Linked DNA regions of Salinarimonas sp.. The protein of the gene in region 2 interacts with the protein of the main gene of each other region in a pairwise test. Links are inferred from orthologs where the notes say so. Each region holds a gene or a part of one and is shown on either strand. Other genes may lie near its edges.

Region 1 (3,247 bases), 3.7 Mb from region 2 along the record:
CTGGTGCCCGACGTCTTCGTGCGGCCCGCGCCCGACGGCTCCTGGCTGATCGACCTCAACCCGGACACGCTGCCGCGCGTGCTCATGAACCAGGCATACTACACGCGGGTGGCCCGCTCGGCCAAGACCGAGACGGAGCGCGCCTTCGTCACCGAGTGCCTGCAGAACGCCAATTGGCTCACCCGCTCCCTCGACCAGCGGGCGAAGACCATCCTCAAGGTCGCGAGCGAGATCGTGCGCCAGCAGGACGGGTTCTTCGCCAACGGCGTGACGCATCTGCGCCCGCTGAACCTGAAGACGGTGGCCGACGCCATCGGCATGCACGAATCGACCGTCTCGCGGGTGACCTCGAACAAGTCGATCGGCACGCCGCGGGGCACGTTCGAGATGAAGTATTTCTTCACCGCCGCCATTTCCGGCGTCGGCGGCGACCAGCATTCCTCGGAAGCCGTGCGCCACCGCATCAAGCAGCTGATCGACGCGGAGGCGCCGAGCGCGATCCTCTCCGACGACCAGCTCGTCAAGATCCTGCGCAAGGACGGCATCGACATCGCGCGGCGCACGGTCGCCAAGTACCGGGAATCGCTGCGTATTCCGTCCTCCATCGAGCGTCGCCGGGAGAAGGGCGGTTGACGCCCGCGCGGGGCTAAACGCCGCGGGTGCGGGACCGTCTCGCCGGACGGTTCGTTGACGAACGCCGCGCCCCTCCTTACCACTTGCTCAAGGGAACGGCGCCAAGCCCGTCCGCAGAGGGGGAGACGAGAATGGCCTTGCGCATCTCCGGCAAGAACATGGACATCGGCGAGGCTTTGCGCGCCCAGGTCCAGGACCGCGTCGACGCGGCGATCGCGAAGTATTTCGACGGCGACGTGACCGGCCACGTCACGGTCGAGAAGGAAGGCACCGGCTTCCGCACCGAGTGCGTGATCCACATGCCGACCGGCGTCACCCTCGAATCGGAGGGCATGGCGCACGACGCCTACGCCGCCTTCGATTCGGCCGCGCATCGCATCGAGAAGCGCCTGCGCCGGCACAAGCGCCGCCTGCGTGATCACCAGTCCGACCTGAAAGGCAACAAGATCGCGCCGATCGAGGCGGCCTACGCGATCCTCGAGGCGCCCACGGAGGACGTCGAGGAGGAGGCCGAGGCGCCCGAGGCCGAGTACCATCCCGTCGTCATCGCCGAATCGACGCGGGCGCTCCACACCCGATCCGTTTCGGACGCCGTGCTCGAGCTCGACCTGTCGGGTGCGCCGTTTCTCGTGTTCCTCCATGCTGGCACCGGCCGCATGAACGTCGTATATCGCCGCCACGACGGGGCGATCGGCTGGATCGATCCGCCCGAATCGGCGCGCTGACGCCGGATGCGCAACCGTCCCCGCGGCTCGTCCCGGGGGCCGATCACGAGGAGCTGCGATCTCGGAGATGCCGCGAACGATGGCGCGAACCTTGCCTTTTCGGTCCCCGTCCGAAGGCGCCCGTCGCCCGCCGAGCCGCCCGAGCCTGTCGATCGTCATGCCGCTTGTCGAAATCCTCTCCCCGAACGCCATCGCGCCCGCGCTCAAGGTCGGCGGCAAGAAGCAGGCTCTCCAGGAGCTCGCTTCCCATGCCGCCGGCCTGACGGGCCTCGACCAGCACGAGATCTTCGAGACGCTGCTGCAACGCGAGCGCCTCGGCTCGACGGGCGTGGGCGAGGGCATCGCCATCCCGCACGGCAAGCTCGCCTCTCTCGACAGGCTGTTCGGCTTCGTCGCGAGGCTCGAGAAGCCGATCGACTTCGACGCCATCGACGGCATGCCCGTCGACGTGCTGTTCCTGCTGCTCGCGCCCGAGGGCGCCGGGGCGGACCATCTCAAGGCGCTGGCCCGCGTCGCCCGCGTGCTGCGCCGGCCGGGCGTGCTCGATCGTCTGCGCTCCGCGCACGACGCCGACGCGATCTACGCCGTGCTGACGGAGAATTCGGAGCCGGCCGCCGCGTGATCAGTCGGTCCCCGCCGATTGCGTCCGCGCGCGCCAGCCGTTAAGGCCGTGCGATCAGCCGGGACCCCGACCATGACCGATCCGAAGACGCCCCCCATCACGAAGGAGCTCGTGGCCGAGCACGGCCTCAAGCCCGAGGAATACGAGCGCTTCGTCGCGCTGATCGGCCGGGAGCCGACGCTCACCGAGCTCGGCATCGTCTCGGCGATGTGGAACGAGCACTGCTCCTACAAGTCCTCGCGCATCCACCTGCGCGGGCTGCCGACCTCCGCGCCGTGGGTGATCCAGGGGCCCGGCGAGAACGCCGGCGTCATCGACATCGGCGACGGGCTCGCCTGCGTCTTCAAGATGGAGAGCCACAACCACCCGAGCTTCATCGAGCCCTATCAGGGCGCGGCGACCGGGGTGGGCGGCATCCTGCGCGACGTCTTCACGATGGGCGCGCGGCCGATCGCGGCCTTGAACGCCCTGCGCTTCGGCTCCCCCGATCACCCGAAGACGCGCCATCTCGTCTCCGGCGTCGTCGCCGGCATCGGCGGCTACGGCAATTCCTTCGGCGTGCCCACGGTCGCGGGGTCGGTGGGCTTCCACACGGCCTACGACGGCAACATCCTCGTCAACGCCATGGCGGTGGGCCTCGCCCGGACCGACGGCATCTTCACCGCCAAGGCGACCGGGGTCGGCAACCCCATCGTCTATCTCGGCTCCAAGACCGGCCGCGACGGCATCCACGGCGCGACGATGGCCTCCGCCTCCTTCGACGAGAGCGCGGAGGAGAAGCGCCCCACCGTGCAGGTCGGCGATCCCTTCGCCGAGAAGCTGCTGCTCGAGGCCTGCCTCGAATTGATGACGACGGGCGCCGTCGTCGCGATCCAGGACATGGGCGCGGCCGGCCTCACCTCCTCATCGGTCGAGATGGGCGCCAAGGGCGATCTGGGCATCGAGCTCGAGCTCGACGCCGTGCCCTGCCGCGAAGAGGGCATGACCGCCTACGAGATGATGCTCTCCGAGAGCCAGGAGCGCATGCTCATGGTGCTCGAGCCCTCCAAGCGCGCGCTGGCGGAGGCGATCTTCGCCAAGTGGGGGCTCGATTTCGCGGTGATCGGCAGGACCACCGACACGCTGCGCTTCGTCGTCAAGCACCAGGGCCGCATCGAGGCGGACCTGCCGATCAAGGAGCTCGGCGACGAGGCCCCGGTCTACGACCGCCCGTGGGAGCCCTCGCCGAGGCGGCCGGCGATCGAGCCGGCGGACGTCTCGGCGCCCG
Region 2 (3,285 bases):
CCGCCGAGGCGCAGGGCCGCGGGCGCGACTACGCCGAGGAGGCTCGTCGGCGCGGCGAGGGCGCCTACGAGCAGGCGCGCCGCCGCGGCGAGGAGTACTACGACGAGGCCCGGCGCCGCGGGCAGGGCTATTACGAGCAGGCCCGCCACACCGGCGAGGAGTACTACGAGGACGCCATGGAGTACGGCCGCGAGGCCTACGAGGCGAGCCGGGGCATCCTGCGGGAGAACCCGCTCCTCGTCGGCGTGCTCGGCCTCGCCGCCGGCCTCGCGCTCGGCGCGCTCCTGCCGCGCACGCGCCAGGAGGACCGGTATTACGGCCCCTATGCCGACGACCTGCGCCATCGCGGCTACGACTACGCCCGCGAGGCCCAGGAGCGCGGCATGGACTACGCCCGCGACGCCATCGAGCGCGGCCGCGACTACGCGCACCACGCCTTCTCCGAGGAGGGCGGCCACCCCGTCCACGAGGAGGAATGGCGTCGCGAGCGCAGCTTCGAGGAAGACGCCGCCCACCGCACCAGCCCGGGCGGCGGCGAGCCGCGCCGGCACTGAGGTAGGGGGGAGCTTCCCCCCCTACCGACGCCTCCCGCTCCGGCAGGGACGTGGCGCCTGTCGGGGCGGGCGCGGCGCCCCCCTTTCTCCTTCCCTGTAGGGGAAGGTGTCGCCGCGCGCAGCGCGGTGACGGATGGGGCGCGCGGCACGCGCGTTCGGCGAAGCCGAATTCGACGGGTGAGCCGGTCGCAGCCGCTGGTTTCCGCTTCGCGGAACGCGTCGCTTCGCGCCGCGCCCCATCCGTCTCGGCTTCGCCGAGCCACCTTCCCCTACAGGGAAGGAAAGCCGGAGCCTCGGTCGGCGCTCGATGACCGTCCGCCGCGAGCATTCGCCGAGGCGCCGTCCGCCGCTCGCCTCCCCTGGAGAGGCCGCCCCCCGGGGGCGGCCTCTCCGCGTTCATCCGCGCCTTGTCCCTGCCTCCGCTTCGTCGTAAACACGGCGGCGCGGCCGTCGCCCCGCCGGGCGGTCCGAACCTCTCATCCGCAGCGTGGGGACGCCTCGCGTCGCGGGCGTTGAACTCTTCGACGAGCAGGGCATGAAGATCGTCGTCTGCGGCGCCGGACAGGTGGGATCGACCATCGCGCGCCATCTCGCCAACGAAGGCATCGACGTGACCGTGGTCGACGCCGATCCCGGCCAGGCGCGCCGGGTAGACGAGAGCTACGAGGTCCGCGGCATGGTGGGCCACGCCTCGCATCCGGAGGTGCTGGAGCGCGCCGGCTGCCGCGAGGCGGACATGCTGATCGCCGTCACCCGCTCGGACGAGGTGAACATGGTGGCCGCCCAGGTCGCCTACTCGCTCTTCCGCGTGCCGCGCCGCATCGCCCGCGTGCGCCATCACGGCTATCTCGACCCCTATTCCCGCGCGCTCTACGCCGCCGACCAGATGCCCATCGACGTCGTCATCTCGCCCGAGCTCGAGGTGGCGAACGGCATCGCGCGGCGGCTGCGCACGCCCGGCGCCTTCGACACGGTGCCGCTGGCGGAGGGCCGCGTGCAGCTGATGGGCATCCACACCGACACGCCGGGCTGCACGCTCACCGGGCGCACGCTCGCCGAGGTGCCGCAGGTGATGCCCGATCCGCACATGATCGTCGTCGCCATCGTGCGCGACGGGACGGCCTTCGTGCCCAAGGGCGCCGACCGCATCGAGAAGGGGGACGACGTCTACGTCGTCACCGAGCCCTCCCGCGTCGACCGGGTGATGGCGGTGTTCGGCCACGAGGAACGGGTGGCGCGGCGCGTGGTCATCGTCGGCGGCGGCAACGTCGGCCTCAACCTCGCCAAGATGCTCGCCCGCGAGGCGCCCTACGTGCGCCTCAAGATCATCGAGAATTCCCGCGACCGCGCCGAGATCGTCTCCCGCGAGCTCGGCGACCGCGCCGTGGTCCTCCACGGCGACGCGCTCGACACCGAGGTGCTCGAGGAGGCGAACGCCGGCTCGGCCGAGACCGTGGTCGCCGTCACCAACGACGACGAGACCAACATCTTCTCGTCCGTGCTCGCCAAGCGCATGGGCTGCAAGCGCGCCATCACGCTCGTCAACAAGACGAGCTACGAGCCGATCATGCCCTCGCTCGGCATCGACGCCGTGGTCTCGCCCAACGCCATCACCATCTCCACCATCCTGCGCCACGTGCGCCACCGTTCGGTGTCGGCGCTCTACACCCTGCGCGAGGAGTTCGGCGAGGTGATCGAGGCGCGTGCGCAGGCCGGTTCGAAGCTCGTCGCCGGGCCGATCAACAGGATCGGCCTGCCCGACGGCATGCTGATCGGCGCCGTGGTGCGCGGCGAGCAGGTCGTCATCCCGCACGGGGACTTCGTCGTGCGCCCGGGGGACGCGGTCATCGCCATGGTCACCTACAAGGCGCTCAAGAAGGCCGAGGCCTTCCTCGCCGGCAAGTCGCCCGACGAGCGCTGACCCGTGGCGCGCGTCTCCCTCGACACCTGGGCGCCGCCGGCCCTCCGCCCGATCATGCTCCTCGTCGGCGGCATGCTGCTGGCGCTCTCCGCCGCGATGCTGATCCCCGCGGGCTTCGATCTCTACGCGCGCAACGAGGATTGGCGCGCCTTCGCGCTCTCCTCGATCGTCACCTTCGCCTGCGGGCTCGGGCTCGTGCTGATCTCGCGCGCCAAGCTCGCGGGCGGGCTGACGCTGCGTCAGGCCTTCGTGCTCACCCCGCTGACCTGGCTGACGGTGGCGCTGTTCGCGGCGCTGCCGCTCTACTTCTCGGACTACGCCCAGCTGCGCGACAGCTTCACCAACGCCTTCTTCGAGAGCGTGTCGGGCCTCACCACCACGGGCGCGACCGTGATCGTCGGCCTGCAGGACGCGCCGCCGGGCGTGCTGATCTGGCGCGCGCTGCTGCAATGGATGGGCGGCATCGGCATCATCGCGACCGCGATCGCCATCCTGCCGGCGCTCGGCGTCGGCGGCATGCAGCTCTTCCGCACCGAGAGCTCCGACCGCTCGGAGAAGGTGCTGCCGCGGGTGCGCGAGATCGCCACCGCCATCGTCTCGCTCTATGTCGGCTTCACATTGGTCTGCGCCATCGCCTACCGGCTCGCCGGGATGAGCGGCTTCGACGCGCTGGCGCATGCCTTCACCACCATCGCGACGGCGGGCTTCTCGACGCACGACAACTCGCTCGGCAATTGGGTCAACCCGGCGGTGCACTGGATCGCGATCTGCGGCATGCTCGCCGGCGCCGTGCCCTTCGTGCTCTATGTG

The links.
Region 1: the proteins of trkA (region 2) and ptsN interact in binary tests that used the Escherichia coli proteins (3 or more experiments, as listed by UniProt). The link is inferred for Salinarimonas sp. from one-to-one orthologs.

The regions. Positions count from the first base shown.
Region 1 is NZ_CP157794.1:4,570,095-4,573,341, reverse strand. The notes cover bases 315-3,247. They hold ptsN (PTS IIA-like nitrogen regulatory protein PtsN), read left to right. Parts: upstream 315-1,515; coding sequence 1,516-1,980; downstream 1,981-3,247. Other genes in these bases: purL (phosphoribosylformylglycinamidine synthase subunit PurL), read left to right, coding at 2,053-3,247; hpf (ribosome hibernation-promoting factor, HPF/YfiA family), read left to right, coding at 765-1,358; rpoN (RNA polymerase factor sigma-54), read left to right, coding at 315-633. Also shown: more of rpoN, read left to right, coding at 1-314. UniProt on the Escherichia coli protein: Seems to have a role in regulating nitrogen assimilation.
Region 2 is NZ_CP157794.1:891,116-894,400, reverse strand. What follows is about bases 312-3,282. They hold trkA (Trk system potassium transporter TrkA), read left to right. Parts: upstream 312-1,089; coding sequence 1,090-2,475; downstream 2,476-3,282. Other genes in these bases: ABL310_RS04125 (TrkH family potassium uptake protein), read left to right, coding at 2,479-3,282; ABL310_RS04135 (hypothetical protein), read left to right, coding at 312-554. In the rest of the region: more of ABL310_RS04135, read left to right, coding at 1-311; more of ABL310_RS04125, read left to right, coding at 3,283-3,285. UniProt on the Escherichia coli protein: Part of the constitutive potassium transport systems TrkG and TrkH. May regulate the transport activity of TrkG and TrkH systems. Binds to NAD(+) and NADH.